3 linked regions of the Catalinimonas alkaloidigena genome follow. The protein of the gene in region 3 interacts with the protein of the main gene of each other region in a pairwise test. Links are inferred from orthologs where the notes say so. Each region holds a gene or a part of one and is shown on either strand. Other genes may lie near its edges.

Region 1 (5,821 bases), 220 kb from region 3 along the record:
TACCATTACTTTGCTGGAATACTTTAGCTCAATGGCCAGGTCGCTGGGAGATACTTCTTTAACAATTTGCTCTCTTCCTTCGCCGGCGGGACCTCCACTACTACTAAAGCCACCGATGATTACATTGAAGAGAGAACGATTCATCGCCTGACACATGAGAATGGTGAGGATAGTGCCTGAAGCCCCTACCAGAATACCTCCTACCAGCATTACCTGGTTATTGTAGATTAGTCCTGCGAGAGCAGCACCAATCCCGGTGAAAGAGTTGAGTAATGAAATCACTACCGGCATATCGCCTCCCCCAATGGGAGTTACAAAGGTAATACCGTAGATCAAAGACACTGCCATTAGAATTAAGGCCCAGTTAAAGTCAGCAGTAGGCATGATCATAATGTAGATGATAAGGCCAATGACAGCTACCAACAATAAAGCATTGACTATACGAGGGTAAGGCACCGTAAGCGAATCGCGCAGGAAACCTTGTAATTTACCATAAGCCACCAAACTTCCGGTAAAGGAGATGCTACCTATAAAAAGGGCGAAAAGGGTGGTAAAAATCTGCCCGTTAAGTAAAGAGACACCCTCGGGATAATTATAAAACTCTACCAGAGATACTAAAAGCGCACAAGCCCCCCCCAGACCATTGAAGAGTGAAACCATCTCTGGCATAGCGGTCATCTGTACTTTTTTGGCGGCAGTAATACCAACCACCGATCCCAGTACAATGCCTCCAGCTACCCAGCCATAGTTGTTCTGCTCCACTCCCAGAGGGTACACCAGAGAGATTATAATGGCCAGGCCCATACCCCCAGCAGCTACCAAATTCCCATTCCGAGCTGTATCCGGGCTACTCAGCCTTTTCAAGCCGATAATGAAAAGAATTATACTAATGAGATATAGAAAGTCGTAAACAGAGGTTGTCATGTAAGGTTAGATCTAGCGTTAGATAAGCAAATGCAAAAGCTACTTCTTCTTCTTTTTGTTTTTAAACATATCCAGCATACGGTCAGTCACCGCATAGCCACCGACTACATTAATGCTGGCCAGAGCAATTCCCAAGAAGCCTAGAATCAGTATAAAATAATTAGTCGGATCTGCCTGACGAATTAGAATGATCGCTCCAATGATGACAACACCACTGATGGCATTAGCGCCTGACATCAAGGGGGTATGCAGTACGGTGGGTACTTTAGAAATCACTTCTGTTCCTAAAAAAATAGCAAAAACCAATATGTAAATCATTAAAAGGTTTTCACTTATAAAAGTAATGAGTGCGTCCATAAACTTTTGGTTTATAGTTTCAGGTTTTATTTTACTGCGTATACATTCTTTCCTTCCTGTACAATACAGGTTCCACTGATCAACTGATTTTCCATATCCAGTTGTAATTCTCCTTCTTTCAGAAGGACCTTAAGGAAATTGAATACATTTTTGGCAAAAAGCAGACTGGCATGCATGGGCATTTTTGCCTCAAGAGCAGAATCTCCTATAATGGTAATGCCTTTATGATCAATGGTCTTATCATTTTGTGTCAGTTCACAATTACCGCCACCAGCGGCTGCCAAATCAACTACCACGCTACCCGGCTTCATCTTCTCTATCATTTCTGTAGTAATCAGAATAGGCGCTTTCTTTCCTCTTAATAAGGCAGTAGTGATGATGACATCCGATTTTGTAGCGCGATCAAAAATCAGTTCTCGCTGTTTCTGTTTATAATCTTCGGTCTGTTCTACCGCATAACCACCAGCCGCCTTGTCATCCCGGGCACCTTCCACCTCAACAAATTTAGCGCCTAAGCTTTGTACTTCTTCCTTCACAGCCGGACGAGTATCAAAGGCCTCAACTACCGATCCCAGTCGTTTTGCAGTAGCAATGGCCTGTAAACCCGCTACACCCGCACCCAATACCAGTACTTTTGCAGGGGGAATACTACCTGCCGCAGTGGTTAGCATGGGAAAATAACGAGGTAGATGCGTTGCTGCCTCCAATACTGCACGATAACCTGCCATGGAAGCCATAGAAGATAGCACATCTTTATCCTGTGCCAGTGTGGTACGGGGCATCATGTCCATGCTAAACACATTGATGGGGTACTGACTTAGCTTTTCAGGAACAGTAGCATCTTCGTAAGGACGAAAGGAGGAAATTACGGAAGCCCCCTGAGGCAGCTTGCTTAAAACATCTTCAGCCGGGGGCCTGATACTTAACAACAAAGTAGTTTTGGAAATGATATCATCACGCTGGCTGATGGTTGCTCCCGCTTCCTGATACTCCGTATCTGAGATAAAAGTATTCTCGCCTGCGCCTGACTCGATGAGAACTTGGTTGTTGTCGGTTAGTTTTTTCACTACATCCGGAGTGAGTGCCACCCGGGTATCAGCTTCTTCTTTAAGAACGCCTATTATCATTGATCTAACTTATATTTAGCGTAAACATAAAAAATTTGTTCCTAATAAGTGGAGGTATACTCAAAAATCTTACATCTTAATGCCTAGTCCTTTTTACTTGGGCGCACCAATTTAGGCAAAAGAAATACAAGATGACAAATTTCTATGCAATCAGTTGCATTATTTTATACCTTTTGAGCTAAATATTTTTTTATAAATAGGTTTACGATAAAGAAATTGTAACCAAAGGACAGGCCACAGTAAAAAATCCAGCAAAGGAGAGGGAGACTTGAAGGTAATATCATCCACAATTGTACTTCCCTGACTATTCTTAATTATCCTGTGGCGGTGGTGCCAGTATTTTAAAAAAAAGGGAAGTCTGGTGCCCTTATCTATAAAGTAAAACTCTTCCTGATCAAAGTCATCCTCTACAATCTTACTTAGCCACTGCTGTTTAAAAAAGATAAAATTAAGTTCCAGGGCTACTGCATCCCCTTTCTTGCAACCATCAAAACGCAGTAGCCTTACCGGAGGAAACGGAGGATTGAGGCGCATAAAAAGTTCTTCATTAAACCCCTGCATTACTGTTTGATAGGGCTGCTCTACCGCGGTACTTATTTTTATGTTCATATATTTGGACTGTTCGCTGAGTTTACATGCAAAACAGTTAAGGAGCGCTTACGGTTTTAGCCATATCCTTTTGCATAGTCATTTATTCTCTTATTATTTCCTCCTTAGCATCAAAAAAGTGAGAAGGTTCGTGTAAAAGGTAGATTAATAGTTTAACACTGATTTTATTGTAGATGATTACGATAGTTGTGGGTACCAACAGAAAAAAAGCACTTTCAGCCGCCATCGCAGCCTATTACCAAAAGGTGCTGCAAGAAAAAGGTACAGAAAGTCAGGTCATAAATCTGGTAGATTTGCCTGCTGACTTTACGGCTACTGCCTTGTATGAAAATAATGGAAAGAACAATCAGTTTAATCGCTTCAGGCAGGTTTTTAAGGAGCACGAAAAATTTGTTTTTATCATTCCGGAGTATAATGGTTCATACCCAGGCGTGCTCAAAGCTTTTATTGACGGCATGGATTACCCCAGCGGCCTGCAGGGAAAAAAATGTGCTTTGGTGGGGCTATCTTCCGGTGTACAGGGAGCAAGTATACCGCTGAGTCACTTTACTGATGTACTACACTATCTGGGGATGCATGTGCTGGCCCTAAAAGTAAAGATGGGAGAGATTCATAGGTATATAAAAGAAAATCAGCTCACAAGCAAAGTCTACGATGAGACTCTTCGCCTGCAAGCTGATCAGCTTATAGCGTTTTAAATGATCTACTAATCTACGTTGTCGTGCAGAAACTTATTGTTACCGATGATATTATCATCATCATCTAATGAGTAACGCGACACATTGCGGTCATTGTAAGAAGGTGCGCTGTAGAGATGGATATTTCTTCTTACATAAGCCGGCTCATTGTAGAAATCTTCTTTCTTGAAAATGTCTTCACTGTTATCAGGGGAGCTGATGCTCTTACGACCCTTGAGTTTAAGCTTACGTTCGTAAGCTTCTTTCATCATCAAATACCTGCGGCTGGAAGACATCTCACGCAGTAGCTTCTCTTCTTCTTCTTTTTCCTGACGCTGCTGGTTATCGTCCTCTTCTTCCTCATCCTCAAAATTTTCAATTTCAAAAGGTGGAGAAGAAGGTGGCGATGGTGTATTACTCCTTTCCTGAGGCGGACTGTCCGGCGGACTGGCTTCCGATTTATCTTCCTTCTTAATTCTCTGGCTGGAGTCCAGGTCATAGACGCGCTTGGTTTCTTCCTCATCCTCACCTCTTTCATCGTTATTAAAGCCCGTAGCAATAACAGTAACCATAATCGCATCGCCCAGTGTATCATCCAGTCCATGACCGAAAATCACTTCTGCCTCTTCACCTGCTTCAGTCTGGATATGATCCGTGATTTCGGTAAGTTCATCCATCTGCATTTCAGCCTGCTCACCAGAGCGGATAGAAAGAAGAATTTTTCTTGCTCCCTTAATATTTTTGTCATCCAGCAGCGGTGAAGAAAGGGCTTCCTCGGCAGCACGCATAGCACGGTGCTCGCCTTCTGCTTTAGCAGACCCCATAACAGCTGCGCCTGATCCCGCCATTACCGTTTTCACATCTTCAAAGTCCACATTGATATAACCAGGAACCGTAATGATTTCGGCAATACTTTTGGCTGCGGTGGTTAGTATATTGTCTGCCTGAGCAAATGCATTGGTCAGGGTCAAATTACCATAAACTTCTCTGAGCTTATCGTTCAGAATTACGATCACGGTATCGCAATTATTTCTCAGTTCGCGGATACCTTCTTCGGCAGCACGCTGTTTCTTTTTACCTTCAAAAGCGAATGGCTGAGTTACAATACCCACGGTCAGGACCCCAAGCTCACGGGCTACTTTGGCAATTTCTGGGGCTGCGCCTGTACCAGTACCTCCTCCCATTCCGGCAGTGATGAACAACATACGGGTATCATTGCTCAACAACTCACGAATTTCTTCTTTGCTTTCTATTGCTGCCGCTTTTCCTTTTTCAGGATTGGCACCGGCACCCAAACCCCGGGTAAGCTCTCCACCTATCTGTAGTTTATTGGGCACAGGGCTAATTTCAAGCGCCTGAGCGTCGGTATTGCAGATGATAAACTCAACATCTTTGATACCCTGATTGTACATGTGATTTACAGCATTACTACCGCCGCCACCAACACCAATAACCTTGATGATGGATTTATGCTGAGTGGGTAGATCGAATTCATAACTTCTGTCAGCCATAGTCAAAAGGAGTTTAAATAATTACCGTGGTTAATTTTTTTATTTAAAGGAAAACCTTAATAGTTTTCTTTATCGTCAAAATCGTCAATAAGTATTTTTTTAGTTTTTTCCAGCATTTTACGAAAAAACATAGAGCCTTGCGCCTGCTCTTTTTCTTTTCGGGGCTTGTTGCCCTGCATCTCTTTGTTTTTCTTTCTGATGTAGTCCAGGTTTCGTTCATCAATGGCTTTGAAACCCGACAATACCAGGCCCACCGCTGTAGCGAACATCGGGCTCTTTACGGTTTCAATTTTGCTTTTACCCATGTACTCATTGGGGTAGCCAATACGAGCATCAGTGGCACACATGAGTTCGCAAAGCTCTTTAGCAAACTGTAGCTGTGAACCTCCTCCCGTTACGACTACGCCACCGGCAAGCTTATCCTCATAGCCGGAAGAGATGATTTCTGCATGTACCAGCTCAAAAATCTCCTGCATGCGGGCTTCAATGATATAAGCCAGATTTTTGATGGATATCTCTTTAGGCGGACGGTCTCTTAAACCGCGGATGGATACAATCTCATTGAAGCTCGCTTCTTCGGCTATAGCTTTACCAAATTTTACTTTCAGCAGTTCAG
Region 2 (4,676 bases), 210 kb from region 3 along the record:
TGTTCGCCACCTGTATGTTACTGATGTTCATCGGCCGGGTACCACTCAAGTATCTGTTTATGCTGGTACTGGTAGGTGGTTTGTTTGGAAGTGCCGCCCTCTTCTTGGGGCAGCGTGCCGAAACTGCCAGAAGTCGTCTGGAGTATTTTATTGACCGGGAAGAAGAGCCTTTTCAGGCAGTACAATCATATATCGCCATTGCTACCGGCGGGCTAAAGGGCAAGGGCTGGGGCAATAGCGATCAGCGCAATATTTTGCCGCATTCTTATTCCGACTTTGTATTCGCCATTATAGTAGAAGAGTATGGTTTAGTAGGGGGCGTTGTAGTGATCCTCTTGTATTTAACCTTGCTTTACCGTGGTATGCAGGCCGTTTCTAAAAGCGATAGAGCTTTTGGCGGCTTGCTGTCCGCCGGACTTAGCTTTGCCATCGTCATACAGGCGATGATCAATATGGGCGTGGCAGTTGGACTTGGTCCTATTACCGGTTTGCCTTTACCATTGGTGAGCATGGGAGGAACTTCGCTCTTGTTTACCGGAATTGCCTTAGGTATAATCCTGAGTACCAGCAAGCAAAAAGAAGAAGAATCAAAATATCAATTGGGCTAATGCAAGCAGAAAAAAGACCATATCGCATAATCATCAGTGGTGGAGGTACCGGAGGGCATATCTATCCGGCCATTGCCATTGCGCATGCGTTGCAGTCTTTGCATCCTAGTACGGAGGTCCTCTTTGTAGGCGCTAAGGGACGGATGGAAATGCAGAAAGTGCCGGAAGCAGGCTACAAAATTATCGGCCTGTGGATCAGCGGTATTCAGCGCAAGCTGACGTTGGATAACCTGGCTTTCCCGCTGAAGGTTACCTCTAGTCTGTTTCAGTCTTCTAAAATATTGTCTGACTTCCGCCCCGATGCGGTGGTGGGGGTAGGTGGTTTTGCCAGTGGGCCTTTATTGTACGCGGCAAGCTGGAAGAATATTCCATCACTTTTGCAGGAGCAAAACTCTTATGCAGGGTTAACCAACAAACTGCTGGCAGGTAAAGTGAAGAAAGTGTGTGTGGCCCATGAAGAGATGGACAGGTTCTTCCCTAAAGAAAAAATTGTCTTCACCGGAAATCCGGTGCGAAAAGATATTGTAGCCCTGGCGGCTGAAGGTATTGGAGAGCAAAAAGGAAGAAGCTTTCAAATTTTTTGGGCTTGACCCAAACAAAAAGACCATACTGGTAGTAGGAGGTAGTTTGGGTGCAAGAACCTTGAATGATAGTATGGTTGCCGGAATTGATAAGCTGGTGGCTGCGGGTGCACAGGTAATATGGCAGTGTGGCAAATTTTATTATGAAGAAATGACTGCCAGGCTTAATGCGAAGGAGCAAAAACAGGGCATTAAGTTAAATGAATTTTTGAGCAGGATGGATTTGGCCTATGCTGCCGCGGATGTAGTCATCTCCCGGGCAGGAGCATTGGCAATTTCAGAATTGGCACTGGTGCGCAAACCGACAGTTTTTGTGCCTTCTCCCAATGTTTCGGAAGATCATCAGCGGAAAAATGCGGAGGCACTGGTGAAACAGGATGCGGCTTTGATGGTGATGGACAGTGATGCAAGAGAACAGATGATAGATGTTGCGCTCAAGCTTTTGAAGGATGAGCAGCAGCAGAAAGCTTTGTCTGAGCAAATCGCAAATCTGGCCCGGCCAAAAGCAGCCGAGCATATTGCCAGGGAAGTAATCAGTTTGATTGACTCAAAAAGATAATGGCTATGAAATTTAAAAGATGGGTCAAAATCGGGTTTTTCTCTTTGTGTATGGTGAGCATCATCGCTATGACGGAAAAGCGGCGTAGTGGAAAGGTTTGCCAACACATACTGATTCATGTAGATGATCGCTATGAGAACTACTTCATTGATGAGCAGGATGTTCAACTGCTGATGACCGATGCTGGTGCAGAAAATGTGGTAGGTAAAAAATATTTTGAGCTGGACCTCAAAGCACTGGAAGGGCGCATAGAAACTAATAAATATGTACATAAGGCAGAGGTGTACAGAGATGTGAAAGGAAACCTGCTGGTATATGCAGAGCAGAACCGTCCGGTAGCCCGGGTCATACGCAGCGATGCTCCTGATGCCTATATCAGTGACGAAGGAGAAATTCTTCCGGTCTCTGACAAATACACTGCGAGGGTGATGCTGATCAGCGGATCATATACCGGAAAGCTGCTCAGGCAAAAAATTAAAGAAAGTGAGGAAGGAGCGCAAATATTTAGCCTGATAGACTTTATCCATAAGGATGAATTCTGGAAAGCACAAATTGCACAGATGGAGATAGCATCAAACGGAAATATCTTGCTTTATCCTCAGGTAGGCAAGCAGTTAATTGAATTCGGAAAAGCTGAAAAAATATCAGAGAAATTTAATAAGTTAGCCGTTTTTTACGAGCAGGTATTACCACGTAAAGGATGGAATTACTATAACAAAGTAAACCTGAAATACCAGGACCAAATTGTGTGTGACTAATCAATAAAAGCTATGCAAGAAGAAAATATTGTTGTCGGACTGGATATAGGCACAACGAAGATTTGTGCCATTGTAGGTCGCAAAAATGAATACGGAAAACTGGAAGTGCTGGGAATGGGCAAAGCGAAGTCAGAAGGTGTCAGAAGAGGTATCGTGACGAATATTGATAAGACCATCAGCGCGATTGAAAAAGCAATCAAATCTGCTGAAGAACAATCAGGTATTGAGATACATACTGTAAATGTAGGTATCGCCGGTCAGCATATCAGAAGCTCAATCCATCATGGGAGCATCACACGCAATTCACTGGATGAGGAAATTCGTATGGAAGATATTGAGCGTCTTACCAACGATATGTATCGTATTGTCACGCCCCCCGGCTGTGAGATCATCCATGTAATGCCACAGCACTATACTGTTGATTACGAAGATGGTATTGTGGATCCGGTAGGCATGTCCGGTGTAAAACTGGAAGCGGACTTCCATATCATCACGGCGCAGACTCATGCCATCAACAATATTAACAAATGTGTGAAAAGAGCCGGCCTGGAAATAGAAAACCTGATCCTGGAACCTCTGGCTTCCAGCCTGGCAGTACTGAGCGAAGAAGAAAAGAGAGCTGGCGTTTGCCTGGTAGATATTGGAGGTGGTACTACAGATATGGCCATTTTCTACGATGGTATCATTCGCCATACTGCGGTAATACCCTTTGGTGGTGACATTCTTACCCAGGATATCAAGCAAGGTTGTTCGGTAATGGAAGAGCAGGCTGAACTGCTGAAAGTAAAATTTGGTAAAGCTATAGCCGAAGAAGCGAGCTTCAATGAGATTGTATCCATCCGCGGTTTAAGAGACCGTCCGCCTAAAGAGATATCCATCAAAAATCTGGCTTATATCATTGAAGCCCGCATGCAGGAGATTTTTGAGCTGGTACATGCAGAAATCATCTCTTCCGGCTATGAGGATAAGCTTGCCGGTGGCGTAGTCGTAACGGGAGGAGGTTCACAGCTACAGTTTGCTAAAGAGCTTTGCGAACTCATGTGTGCCACTGATGCTCGTATTGGCTACCCCAATGAGTACATGGGTAAAAGCAAAATTGAAACCGTAAAGAGCCCGATGTTCGCTACAGCGGTGGGCCTGGTATTGTCGGGTTTCAAAGCCATTGATGAACGAAACCTGGACTACATCAGAAAGAAAAACAAAGAGATGCAGGGCAACAAGCCCCGAAAAGAAAAAGAGCAGGCGCAAGGCTCTATGTTTTTTCGTAAAATGCTGGAAAAAACTAAAAAAATACTTATTGACGATTTTGACGATAAAGAAAACTATTAAGGTTTTCCTTTAAATAAAAAAATTAACCACGGTAATTATTTAAACTCCTTTTGACTATGGCTGACAGAAGTTATGAATTCGATCTACCCACTCAGCATAAATCCATCATCAAGGTTATTGGTGTTGGTGGCGGCGGTAGTAATGCTGTAAATCACATGTACAATCAGGGTATCAAAGATGTTGAGTTTATCATCTGCAATACCGACGCTCAGGCGCTTGAAATTAGCCCTGTGCCCAATAAACTACAGATAGGTGGAGAGCTTACCCGGGGTTTGGGTGCCGGTGCCAATCCTGAAAAAGGAAAAGCGGCAGCAATAGAAAGCAAAGAAGAAATTCGTGAGTTGTTGAGCAATGATACCCGTATGTTGTTCATCACTGCCGGAATGGGAGGAGGTACTGGTACAGGCGCAGCCCCAGAAATTGCCAAAGTAGCCCGTGAGCTTGGGGTCCTGACCGTGGGTATTGTAACTCAGCCATTCGCTTTTGAAGGTAAAAAGAAACAGCGTGCTGCCGAAGAAGGTATCCGCGAACTGAGAAATAATTGCGATACCGTGATCGTAATTCTGAACGATAAGCTCAGAGAAGTTTATGGTAATTTGACCCTGACCAATGCATTTGCTCAGGCAGACAATATACTAACCACCGCAGCCAAAAGTATTGCCGAAATCATTACGGTTCCTGGTTATATCAATGTGGACTTTGAAGATGTGAAAACGGTAATGGCGGGATCAGGCGCAGCTGTTATGGGGTCTGCTAAAGCAGAAGGCGAGCACCGTGCTATGCGTGCTGCCGAGGAAGCCCTTTCTTCACCGCTGCTGGATGACAAAAATATTAAGGGAGC
Region 3 (11,677 bases):
GATAATAAAGATAAACAAGTTGATCAAAAAGATACTGGTAACACTACTGACGCTGATAAGCAACAGGAGAATGTACAAAGTTTCGAAGATCAACGCCCAAAATACAGTGAGCGGGAAAAAGTTGAAATTTTTGACAACGAATTTCTGCCACAAATAGACTCAATGTATAATTTTGCCTATCGGCTGACCTATGATGAAGATGATGCCAAAGACCTGGTGCAGGAAACGTACCTGAAGGCATTTCGTTTCATAGATTCATTTCAACGCGGAACTAACGCTAAAGCATGGTTGTTTCGGATTTTAAAAAACAGCTTCATTAATGATTTCAGGAAGAAAAGTAAGCAACCTTCCAAAGTTGATTACCAGGAGGTAGAAACTTATTACAATTCTGAAGGTGTTGATGAAAGTATTACTACTGACTTAAGAGTGGAGTCTGTGCAGGATATGATCGGTGACGAGGTATCCATAGCCTTAAACTCATTAGCAGTAGATTTTAGAACTGTCATTATTCTTTGTGACCTGGAAGGGTTTACTTATGAAGAGATGGCTAAAATTTTGGATATTCCCATAGGCACAGTAAGGTCGAGATTACATAGGGCCAGAAACCTTTTAAAGGAAAAGCTCAAATCATACGCCGACTCTATGGGCTATTAATTTTTTTAACAGACAACAGTTACAACCTAGATTTTAGAATTTTTAACCTTGCGAATATGGAGACCTTATCTAGAGAAAGTCCACAGTACAAGCGTTGTATGGATCTTTTGCCCTTAGTATTAGACCACGAAGCTAACTTAGAGGATACGGATTTTTTCCATCAACATGCAAAATTCTGGCCCGAGGTTCTGGAATGCTACGAAAAAGAAACTGCTTTCCGCTTAGCTATCAAACAGAAGTTAGGCAGCTTGTCTGCTCCTGAAGAGTTACTTAGCAGCATACGTAACAGAATCAAACAAGCCTCTTAAATGCAAGAAGGAAAAGCATTTATTTTCTCGGCACCTTCTGGCTCAGGTAAGACTACAATTGTCAAGCATTTACTCAAGTATAATTCAGATTTGAGTTTTTCAATTTCTGCATGCACCCGATCAAAAAGACCTAGTGAGGTCAATGGTCGGGATTATTATTTTATGAGCCCTGCTGAGTTTAGAGCACGTATAGAAGAAAAGGCCTTTATTGAGTGGGAAGAAGTATACGAAGGAAAATATTATGGTACCCTCAAGTCGGAGATTGAACGCATCTGGCAGCAAGGAAAGCATGTGGTGTTTGACGTGGATGTGCTGGGAGGAATCAACCTCAAAAAGTATTTTGGCAGTCGCGCGCTAGCAGTTTTTGTGAGAGTACCATCAGTAGAAAAATTAAAAGAAAGGCTTGCTTCCAGAAATACTGAGTCAGAAGAAAGCCTGGAGCAACGCATTGCTAAAGCAGAAGAAGAGCTCCAGTATGAGCAATATTTTGATGTGACGCTGGTCAACGATCATTTGAAAGACACTTTAGAACAGGCTCAGCATTTTTATGAGGAGTTCGTACAGAAAGGGGAGTTAACTTCTTCCAAATAAGCGGCTTTGCACGTATCATTGCATCTATTTATTTGCTGATATACTACTTCAGAAAAAGTACACTGAGGATCTTATCTCAGAGAGGTGGTTTCTGCGATCATTTTGCCATATTAATTTAGTTTTATGATTAAGTCAATGACTGGCTACGGTAAGGCCTATCAGGAGTCTTCGCTCTTTGATATCACTGTAGAAGTGAAAACACTCAATTCAAAATACCTGGATGTTAACCTTAAACTGCCCAGGCTCTTTGGAGATCGTGAGATAGAAGTGAGGCAATTGGTCTCAGAAAAACTACAGCGGGGTAAGGTATCCTTGCTAATTGATTTTAGAGGAAAAGGTCAGATGGGTGGCGACCCTGCTGTTAACCAGGAGTTACTTAAAGCATACTATTATTTATATAAGGAAACAGCTAACGAATTACAGGCCTCAGAGCAAGACCTGTTTCGCCTGGCGGTACAGTCACCGGATGTACTACTACCCATAGTACAGGAAAATACCAATGAAGAAATATGGAAAGCAGTCAAATCGGTGCTAGAAGAGGCATTAACGCAATGTGACCAGTTTAGAGAACAGGAAGGAGATGCGTTGATGAAAGATTTTGCCCTCTGTTCAGCCAATATCAAAGCGGCGCTGGAAGAGGTGAAAAAGCAGGCTCCCATCCGGGATCACCGCCTGAGACAGAAATTACAAACCCAGTTGGAAGAATCTTTTGCCAAAGACATAATAGATCAGAACCGCTTTGAGCAGGAGCTTATTTACTATATAGAGAAACTGGATGTGAACGAGGAAATCGTCCGCCTGACCAATCACCTGAGCTATTTTGAAAAAGTACTTAGTAGTGTTGATGTTCATGGTAAAAAACTGGGATTTATCTCTCAGGAGATGGGGCGTGAGATCAATACCATAGGCTCTAAAGCGAACGATTCCACCATACAGCATTCGGTAGTAGGCATGAAAGAAGAGCTGGAAAAAATCAAGGAGCAGGTGCTGAACGTATTATAGAAAGCAGCTATTTCAGCGGCTCATCATAAATCATTTTTCCCCACGCTTCTGTATCTACAAAATCCATATCTTTTGAGGTACTTTTGTACAGCCTCATTATTTCTGAATGAAGCTCCTGAATGGCACCCCTGTCTTCTATGCGTATGATAGATTCATAATTACTACTTAATGATAAGCATGTAAAATCAGCTGAACCTAAGTAGGCAATTTTTTGATCTATGATGAAGGCTTTGGCATGGATAAAATGTTTACTGCTATTTTTAATACGCTGGTTACCGGGATCAATAAATATTTTGAGGGGAAAGATCGTTCTATATGAGTAATAGTAAACGGAAGTGTTACGAAGTTCGGCAGCTGTAGCGAAGAGTACAATCAAAGTAAGTACAGTCAGAAAAAGCATACAGATCTGGGCATACGTATAATAGTAGAAGTAAGTATATATGCAGCCCAGTACAAAGGCGGTCAAAGCAAAGTAAAGAAAAGTAATAATTCCTTTGAGTGACTCTTTTTTCTGTTCAGCATCGTGATTTTTTCGTCTGTACTGCTTGATAAGTTTTTCGCGGAAGTCATACCCCTGAAGGTTTCCGATCATATTGTGGCAAAGCGTCGTTATCAATGTAATGCGTACGTTTTGCGCATGAAGTTGAAGAAGCAAATGCATTTGTTCTTCATTCAGGAAAGGAGAGAGTACGGTAACTTCCTGACGGGCTGAACGAATATCTTCCAGTAATTGCTTACCGACAGAGGGTCCCATATGGATGGTAGCGTCTTTGATAGCAGCTTGCATAGCAAAAGTATGTAGGTTTGTAGGAAGTATAACGCAGCAATCAGCCTTTCATGATATGAAGGACTCCTTTTACATCATTTTTATGTTAGTTTTGTGGCGCCGTTGCCAGGAGCTAACGAGTTGATATTAAACAGAAGCATGATAAAGAAAATATTATCCTGTCTCAGCGCTTTTTTGATGCTAGCTGCCTGCCAGCAGGAAGAGGTCATTCAGAAGCCGGAAGGGCTTGTTCCCGAAAGTAAAATGATTTCCTTCCTGATAGACATGCATATCGCGGAGGCTAAGATGGGTTATCTTCAGGTAAAAGATAGAGATTCTTTAGAGATCATCTTTAGAAATTATGAGAAGGCATTATTTGAAAAGCATCAGGTTGATGACTCTGCTTATTATCATAGCTATGAGTACTATCTGGCAGATATGGAAAAGATGCATGAAATATATAGCGCAGTTGTAGATAGCCTGAGTGTACTCAATAGCATAGAAAAGAACAAAGACCTGGGAATATCCGAAGAATAGATGAAGAAGCATCATATGTGACTACGCTGGTTCTGCGGTGGACTGAATAGAGATTACATGATTTTATATGCTATTTCCAAATGTAAATTATTCTGCCTGAGAAATAAGAAATATAGGATTATGGCCAAAGCGGAACATCTTTAGCACGAAAGATGCTGGATAAAAAAAATCGTTCTAATTTTGCTAAAAAGACATATAGTTTATATACCTAAGTGCTAACAAATTCTGTTTGGTGCAGAATTGTAAAATATCTTACTTACTATAAGCCAATACGAAATAAAGCTTTAAAAAAGCTTCTACTTAATACAAATTTGCATAATTTCAAATGCGTTTCATTAGTATAACTCAAACCACATTACTTACTAAGACATGGGATTGTTCGACTTTTTCTCCAGTGATATAGCTATTGACCTGGGCACAGCTAACACATTAATTATCAATAAGGAGAAGATAGTAGTAGACGAGCCTTCCATCATCGCCATTGACCGCACCACCAACAAAGTGCTGGCGATTGGAAGACAGGCAATGCAGATGCATGAAAAGACCCATGAGAACATCAAAACGATTCGTCCGCTGAAGGATGGTGTCATCGCCGACTTCCATGCTGCCGAACACATGATCCGGGGTATGATCAAAATGATTGACATGGGCAGTCGTTATATTCCCTCTTCTCATCGTATGATTATCTGCATTCCTTCTGGCATCACCGAAGTAGAAAAAAGAGCGGTAAGAGACTCCGCGGAGCACGCCGGTGCCAAGGAAGTGTACATGATTCATGAGCCTATCGCTGCAGCTATTGGTATTGGTATAGATATTGACCAGCCTGTTGGGTCAATGGTAGTAGATATCGGAGGTGGTACTACAGAGATTGCTGTTATCGCCCTTTCGGGAATTGTTTGCGACCAGTCAATCAGAACTGCTGGAGATACCTTCAATAAAGATATTTTGGATTATATGCGCCGTCAACATAATTTACTCATCGGCGAGCGCTCTGCCGAGAAAGTAAAAGTTGAGGTAGGATCAGCATTAACGGAACTCGATGATGAACCAGACGATTATGAAATCAGAGGGCGCGACCTAATGACAGGTATTCCTAAAGTGATAAAGGTTTCTTATTCTGAAATTGCTTTTGCGCTAGATAAGTCTATTTCAAAAATTGAAGAGGCAGTGCTGAAAGCTCTGGAGATTTCTCCACCTGAACTTTCTGCCGATATTTATGACAATGGCATCCACCTGACTGGTGGCGGTGCATTGTTAAGAGGACTTGACAAACGCCTTGCGCTCAAAACCAAACTGCCGGTACACGTAGCAGATGATCCATTGCGTGCCGTAGTGAGAGGTACGGGGGTGGCACTGAAAAAATTTGATTCTTTTAAATCAGTATTGATGACCTAAAAAAATAGATGCATAGTTTATTAACCTTTCTGTACAATTACAGGTCCTCATTCTTATTTGTCCTTTTAGAATCCTTAAGTATTTTCTTCATTGTCAATAACAATTCTTATCATCAGGCGGCAGTGCTGAATTCTTCTAACAGGCTGGTAGCTTCGGTCATGACAACTACCAATTCTGTTTCAGAATACTTTTCGCTAAAGGAAGTTAATCAGCGCCTGGCAGCGGAAAATGCCCGCCTGCATGAGTTGATGATTAGTGGAGAACCACGCAATAATAGTAATTTATTGCTTAGAGATTCTTTAGCGTTGGAAGCAATGGCTGAAGATTCTGTATTTGTACTACCCGAAGTCATAAGTAAGAGTGATAGTGTGCGGATGAAGCAGTTTGCCTTTGTTCCGGCTAAGGTGGTAGACAATACTGTGCATCGGGCCAAAAACTATGTCACAATTAATAAAGGCAGGCTGGATGGAATAGAACCGGATATGGGCGTCATTAGTTCGGATGGAGTAGTAGGTAAGGTTAAGGATGTGTCTGATCATTTTGCCGTAATTACCTCCGTTTTACATACGGATATGTTTGTATCGGCACTGGTCAAGCGCTCAAGTACACTGGGGTCTATAGTATGGGCTGGTACCAACCCCCGTCTGGCTAACTTGGATAATATTCCCATCCACATCAACATCATCAATGGTGATACCATCGTTACCTCAGGCTACAGTGGCATTTATCCTCCAAACACCATGATCGGAACAGTGTCAGAGGTAAGACCAGAAGAGGATGCCGCGTTCTATGATATAGACATCAACCTTTCCAATGATTTTTACAAGTTATCTTATGTATATGTGGTAAAGAACCTGCTACGAAATGAGCAGGATTCATTGGAAAATATAATAACAGCCGATGAATAGTCGCTATCTTATACCACAAGCCATCAATTTTGTAGTATATATTTTACTACAAGTCTTTATTGTCAGGAATCTTGTACTCTTTGATGTAGCATTCTGTTTTGTATACATCGCTTTTTTGCTCCTTTTGCCCATTGAAGCCGCTGCCATTACCTGTATGCTATTAGGTTTTACCACAGGGCTGGTCGTTGACATATTTTACAATACTTTTGGAATTCATGCAGCAGCATGTGTGTTCATTATGTACATAAGGCGCTACTGGATCAGTGCACTTACACCCAGAGGAGGTTATGATATCGGTATGACCCCCAGTCCCCGCGCCATGGGGTTTAGATGGTTTATTACTTATGCTGTCCCTCTGATCTTCGTACATCATGCTACCGTGTTTTTTGTAGAGATAGGTGGCTTTAGTTTGTTTTATTATACACTGATAAAAGCATTGGCCAGTACTGCGTTTACTTTTATATTAGTTACGGTAATTCAGTACATCATACATACGCCCAGAAGAACTGTTCTATGAAGAATAGTAACCGAAAGTATATTATCCGTGGAGCTGTAGTGCTCATAGCGGTGGTTTTTACAATCAAATTATTTTCTATACAGGTCCTTAGTACCGACTATCGGAATAAGGCGGAGAGCAATATTGTGGAAAAGGAAATCCGCTATCCTTTTCGTGGGCTAGTCTATGACCGCAATGGTAAACTAATTGTATTCAACGCTCCGGTATATGATTTGGAAGTAATTCCTAAAGAAGTGGATCTTAAGGATACTTTAGCTTTTTGTAGGCTATTTGATATCACTAAAGAAGATTTTATAGAGAAAATAGAAAAAGCCAAGGACTACTCTTATGTAAAACCTTCTGTCTTTATCAAGCAAATCTCCAATAAGACTTTCGCTACAGTACAAGATTATCTGATCAACTATCCGGGTTTTCGTATACAGGCAAGAACCAACCGGGCATATACACATCGTAGCCTGGCTAATGCGCTGGGCTATATTGGAGAAATCAGCAGGTATCAGTTGGAAAGAGACTCCATCAACTATTACCGTCAGGGTGATTATATTGGTATCAGTGGGATTGAGTCTATGTATGAGGAACAACTGCGTGGAAAACGAGGGGTGAAATACAAAATGGTGAATGTAAGAGGGGTGGAAAAAGGATCCTTTAAAGATGGCGCTCTCGATACCCTTTCTATTCCGGGTGAGAACCTGCAGAGTACGGTAGATATTGACTTACAGGAATATGCTGAGACCCTCATGATGGGGAAAAGAGGTAGTGTAGTTGCTTTGGAGCCCAAAACTGGCGAAGTACTCACTTTTGTAACCGCCCCTTCTTATGATCCTAATATGCTTTCTGGCAGAGAGTACAGCAAAAACTTCTCTACCTTACTGGCTGATACCGCGAAGCCCTTATATAACCGCCCCCTGATGGGGGCTTTCCCTCCGGGATCTATTTTCAAAACCGTTCAGGCATTGGTAGGCTTGCAGGAAGGGGTAATCACGCCGCAGACCCGTTTCTATTGTGACAGAAGTATCATTGCATGCCACGGACCACATTCTCATGAAGACCTTAAAGGTGCCATTGAAGTATCCTGTAATCCTTATTTTTGGAATACTTACAAACGCATTTTAAATCAGGGAGAATCGGATAATACTTTTAAAGATACTGAAATAGGCCTGGAAAAGTGGCGTAAGCATGTGATGAGTTTTGGTATGGGGCAACCTCTGGGCATAGATTTGCCCAATGAAAGAGGAGGTTACGTTCCTGCCCCCTCGCTCTATGATAAGATTTATGGGGATGATCGTTGGAAGTTTTCTACTATCTATTCCAATGCGATTGGCCAGGGAGAGTTACAAATTGTCCCCCTTCAAATGGCAAATGTAGCATCTATAATAGCCAATAGAGGCTATTATGTAACTCCTCACCTGATCAAGGCCATCGGAGAAGATGGTAAGCCGCTGGAAAAATATCGTGAAAAAAATTATACCACCGTAGATCCTCAGCATTTTGACGTAGTGGTAGAAGCAATGCATGATGTGGTGGAAAGAGGTACCGGATCGTATCGTGCCAAACTCAAAGGTATTGAGGTTTGTGGTAAGACAGGTACTGTACAAAATAGCCAGGGAGAAGACCATTCGGTGTTTATCGCCTTTGCACCTAAAGATGATCCACAGATCGCTATCGCTGTATATGTGGAAAATGCAGGTCAGGGAGCACGTGCTGCGGCAGGAATTTCCGGTCTGATGATCGAAAAATACCTTAATGGGTGTACGGATAGATATCAGATGGAAGATTATATTTTGGAAGGAGACTTTATATACTAAGGTGAGAGAAAATAATAATTTAGTAAACCGTATTGACTGGGGAGTGATTCTCCTGTATTTCTTACTGGTAGGCTTAGGATGGCTCAATATATTTGCCGTGGTATATGATGCACAAAATCCTGACCTGAGTATATTCGATATGAACATTAACTCAGGAAGACAGCTTATCTGGATAGGTACAGCGGCAGTAATCATATTCGTGATTATGCTGACAGACTTTCGCTTCTACGATTCTTTCGCCTATTTTATTTATGGAGGTGTAATCCTGATCCTGACATTTGTATTGCTCTTTGGTACTGAGGTAGCAGGTTCTAAGTCCTGGTTTTCTATCGGTAGTTTTCGCTTGCAGCCTTCTGAATTTGCCAAGTTTGCCACCGCCTTGGCAGTAGCTAAATTTATCAGCTCTGACAATAAAACTTTCAGCAGCCTGAGGCCTCAGCTCACATTATTTGCAATTATCGGATTGCCTGCCGTGCTCATTATCCTTCAGGGAGATACCGGAACGGCAATGGTATTTAGTGCCTTTGTGGTGGCTTTCTACCGTGAGGGGTTTTCTCCTGTACTGTTAGGAATAGGCATAGCAGCAGCCATACTTTTCATCTTGACATTATTCGTCCCCCAGCTTTATCTGATGATTGCAGTCATCGTAACGGCTTTCCTCCTGATCGGGATCAATGCCCGCAAGACCAAACGAATTATGGTGATTGCCCTGTCAGCCGTAGCGATTATGGGAGTGATTTTCAGCGTAGATTTTATTGTGTCTGATGTGCTGAAGCCTCACCAGCAGAACCGTATCAAAGCATTGATTAATCCGGAAGCGGATCCTTTGGGGTATGGGTGGAACGTAACTCAGTCCAAGATCGCGATAGGTTCCGGTGGCATGTGGGGTAAAGGCTTTTTGGAGGGTACACAAACAAAGTTTGACTTCGTGCCTGAACAAAGCACTGACTTTATTTTCTGTACTATTGGAGAAGAGCATGGCTGGTTCGGAAGCCTGATCCTTATTGTTCTGTTTTCTCTTCTACTTATTAAAGTAACCGCTATTGCTGAAAGACAAAAAGCTACCTTTGCCCGTGTGTATGGTTATGGTGTGGCAGGCATATTGTTCTTCCACTTTGCCGTCAATATCGGTATGACTATCGGCCTCTTTCCGGTTATAGGTATTCCGCTACCTTTCTTTAGCTACGGAGGGTCTTCACTGTGGGCCTTTACTATACTTTTGTTCATTTTGGTGAAGCTGGATGCCCATCGTATGCAGATCCTGACCCGCTCTTAGAATCTTTTGGAGAGTAGCTCCATAAATTCCATAACTTCTTCAGAGTCCATTTTCCATTGATACTGCGGAGCAAAATCCCGTCTGATAAGTCCCACAGCTTCCGCATAGGTATTCTGTGAGTCTATCTCTTCTAAGATCTGACGGAATGCTTCAGGGTCATTGTTAAATAGCTCTCTGACAAACATGAACTTTTGGTTGACACTGATATGACTGGAAAGGCTTTCAATCTTCCTCTGTTGGTGCATATCAGCTAGTGTTGAGCGATCAGACTTATTCAGATAATCATTAAGGGTACGAGGACCCTCTTCTTTCTTTTCTTCTTTTGGCGGTTCTTCCTGAGTGATATATGGTTCATTGACCTGGGGAGAAGAATAAGAAGTAGTGGTATTGGAAAATAATGTTTCAGTTTGCAGGGGCACTTCCTGGCTAAGTTGCTGAATATAAGGCTCAGTATCTTCGGGCGGTTCCTGTACCTGCTCAAATACCTGATTAAATAGTTCAGTAATTCTTTCTGTACTGATTATATGTAACGTTTCATGACGACACTTGTCTAGCAGCCTTTCCAGTAAGGTACGATTAATTCTAACGTATTTTAGTATCTCTTCAAGTTCAGATACCGTCCATGATTGTTTATTGGCATGAGTTAGCAGGAGGTAGAAATAATCATAAGGAGCGAGCACAAGGTAAAGTGTATCTTTGGTAGCTTTTTCCAGCAGAGGACGCAGATGATGTTTATTAATCAGGATATTTTGTGAAACAACATCCATAAAACTAGCTAGCGCAGATTTAACTTCTTCAGCCTGATAGTTGAAATAAGGACTCTTCAACTGCTCTACCTCACTCTTCCAATGGAAAAACAGCTCCTTTATCACAAACAAGTTAATTTGTTTGAGAGGAGTAAGTCCCAGAATATCCTGCCCATTAAGTTTTTCTTTCTGTTGAAAGGCCTGGCTCTGCATCTTGTCACTAAATGCGCTACTGTATTGGCTTACGGCTTCTTCTTTTAATTTGCTCTCCATAAGGATATTTATTTCTTTTGTACGAAAGCTCTCTTAGTCTTTTACTTGCTAAAGTAAATCATATTATCAAAGCGTAGCAAGGCAAAGCTTTCACTTCACCATTAATTCCTTAAGATTCATGTTTATAGAACCGCAGATGGGTGGTGCGCACTACGATAACATACAGGCCGGTTGGATAGAAGTAATTTGTGGCTGTATGTTTTCCGGAAAAACAGAAGAACTCATACGAAGGCTAAACAGGGCAATTATCGCCAAGCAACATGTTGAGATATTCAAACCTTCTTTAGATACCCGATACCATACGGAAGAAGTGGTGTCGCACAATCAGAACCGAATTGCTTCTACAGTGGTAGATAAAGCTGAGGATATACTGGATAAAGCGGACAGCTGTAAAGTGGTAGGTATTGATGAAGCACAGTTTTTTGATGAAGGTATTGTAGAAGTCTGTAATACCCTTGCTAATCAGGGTAAACGCGTCATCGTGGCCGGCCTGGATATGGACTATGAAGGTAAACCCTTTGGGCCTATGCCCTATCTTATGGCAGTAGCTGAGTACGTGACCAAAGTGCATGCGATCTGTGCTGTGTCAGGAGCTCCAGCTTCTTTCTCATTCCGGCTGGGAAGCGCAAAAGAGAAAATGATGCTGGGGGCAAAAGAACAATATGAAGCGCGTAGCCGACTACATTTTTATCAAGGTACGGAGGAAAAGAAAAAGCGAAGCCAACAGCATGATGATAAAAAAGATGAGAATGGGTAAAGTAAAAGGCAGGGCAAGGTGGGTGTTAACAACTGGCGCTCTGATAAGCTTTATTTTGTGCTTTGCTCATTCACTTTTTGCGCAGCGTGAGATTCCTATTGGTACATGGCGCACCCATTTTTCCTATCAGCAAAGTAAGCTT

The links.
Region 1: the proteins of OKW21_RS30620 (region 3) and ftsZ interact in binary tests that used the Escherichia coli proteins (3 or more experiments, as listed by UniProt). The link is inferred for Catalinimonas alkaloidigena from one-to-one orthologs.
Region 2: the proteins of OKW21_RS30620 (region 3) and ftsA interact in binary tests that used the Escherichia coli proteins (3 or more experiments, as listed by UniProt). The link is inferred for Catalinimonas alkaloidigena from one-to-one orthologs.

Annotation. Positions count from the first base shown.
Region 1 is NZ_JAQFIL010000001.1:7,728,626-7,734,446, reverse strand. What follows is about bases 2,965-5,821. They hold ftsZ (cell division protein FtsZ), read right to left. Parts: upstream 5,206-5,821; coding sequence 3,724-5,205; downstream 2,965-3,723. Other genes in these bases: ftsA (cell division protein FtsA), read right to left, coding at 5,262-5,821; OKW21_RS31500 (NADPH-dependent FMN reductase), read left to right, coding at 3,191-3,715; OKW21_RS31505 (SRPBCC family protein), read right to left, coding at 2,965-3,017. Outside these bases: OKW21_RS31520 (NAD(P)(+) transhydrogenase (Re/Si-specific) subunit beta), read right to left, coding at 1-924; OKW21_RS31515 (NAD(P) transhydrogenase subunit alpha part 2), read right to left, coding at 964-1,281; OKW21_RS31510 (Re/Si-specific NAD(P)(+) transhydrogenase subunit alpha), read right to left, coding at 1,308-2,408; more of OKW21_RS31505, read right to left, coding at 2,568-2,964. UniProt on the Escherichia coli protein: Essential cell division protein that forms a contractile ring structure (Z ring) at the future cell division site. The regulation of the ring assembly controls the timing and the location of cell division.
Region 2 is NZ_JAQFIL010000001.1:7,725,351-7,730,026, forward strand. Bases 1,888-4,676 are described here. They hold ftsA (cell division protein FtsA), read left to right. Parts: upstream 1,888-2,518; coding sequence 2,519-3,835; downstream 3,836-4,676. Other genes in these bases: OKW21_RS31485 (cell division protein FtsQ/DivIB), read left to right, coding at 1,888-2,506; ftsZ (cell division protein FtsZ), read left to right, coding at 3,892-4,676. Also shown: OKW21_RS31475 (FtsW/RodA/SpoVE family cell cycle protein), read left to right, coding at 1-608; OKW21_RS32650 (UDP-N-acetylglucosamine--N-acetylmuramyl-(pentapeptide) pyrophosphoryl-undecaprenol N-acetylglucosamine transferase), read left to right, coding at 608-1,198; OKW21_RS32655 (UDP-N-acetylglucosamine--N-acetylmuramyl-(pentapeptide) pyrophosphoryl-undecaprenol N-acetylglucosamine transferase), read left to right, coding at 1,155-1,748; more of OKW21_RS31485, read left to right, coding at 1,754-1,887. UniProt on the Escherichia coli protein: Essential cell division protein that assists in the assembly of the Z ring. May serve as the principal membrane anchor for the Z ring.
Region 3 is NZ_JAQFIL010000001.1:7,509,014-7,520,690, forward strand. Bases 3,269-6,240 are described here. They hold OKW21_RS30620 (rod shape-determining protein), read left to right. Parts: upstream 3,269-4,227; coding sequence 4,228-5,253; downstream 5,254-6,240. Other genes in these bases: OKW21_RS30610 (phospholipase D-like domain-containing protein), read right to left, coding at 3,269-3,342; OKW21_RS30615 (DUF4296 domain-containing protein), read left to right, coding at 3,481-3,858; mreC (rod shape-determining protein MreC), read left to right, coding at 5,262-6,161; OKW21_RS30630 (Rod shape-determining protein MreD), read left to right, coding at 6,154-6,240. In the rest of the region: OKW21_RS30590 (sigma-70 family RNA polymerase sigma factor), read left to right, coding at 1-654; OKW21_RS30595 (hypothetical protein), read left to right, coding at 711-962; gmk (guanylate kinase), read left to right, coding at 963-1,553; OKW21_RS30605 (YicC/YloC family endoribonuclease), read left to right, coding at 1,677-2,555; more of OKW21_RS30610, read right to left, coding at 2,563-3,268; more of OKW21_RS30630, read left to right, coding at 6,241-6,678; mrdA (penicillin-binding protein 2), read left to right, coding at 6,675-8,483; rod shape-determining protein RodA, read left to right, coding at 8,422-9,759; OKW21_RS30645 (hypothetical protein), read right to left, coding at 9,756-10,778; OKW21_RS30650 (thymidine kinase), read left to right, coding at 10,897-11,535; type IX secretion system anionic LPS delivery protein PorZ, read left to right, coding at 11,528-11,677. UniProt on the Escherichia coli protein: Forms membrane-associated dynamic filaments that are essential for cell shape determination. Acts by regulating cell wall synthesis and cell elongation, and thus cell shape.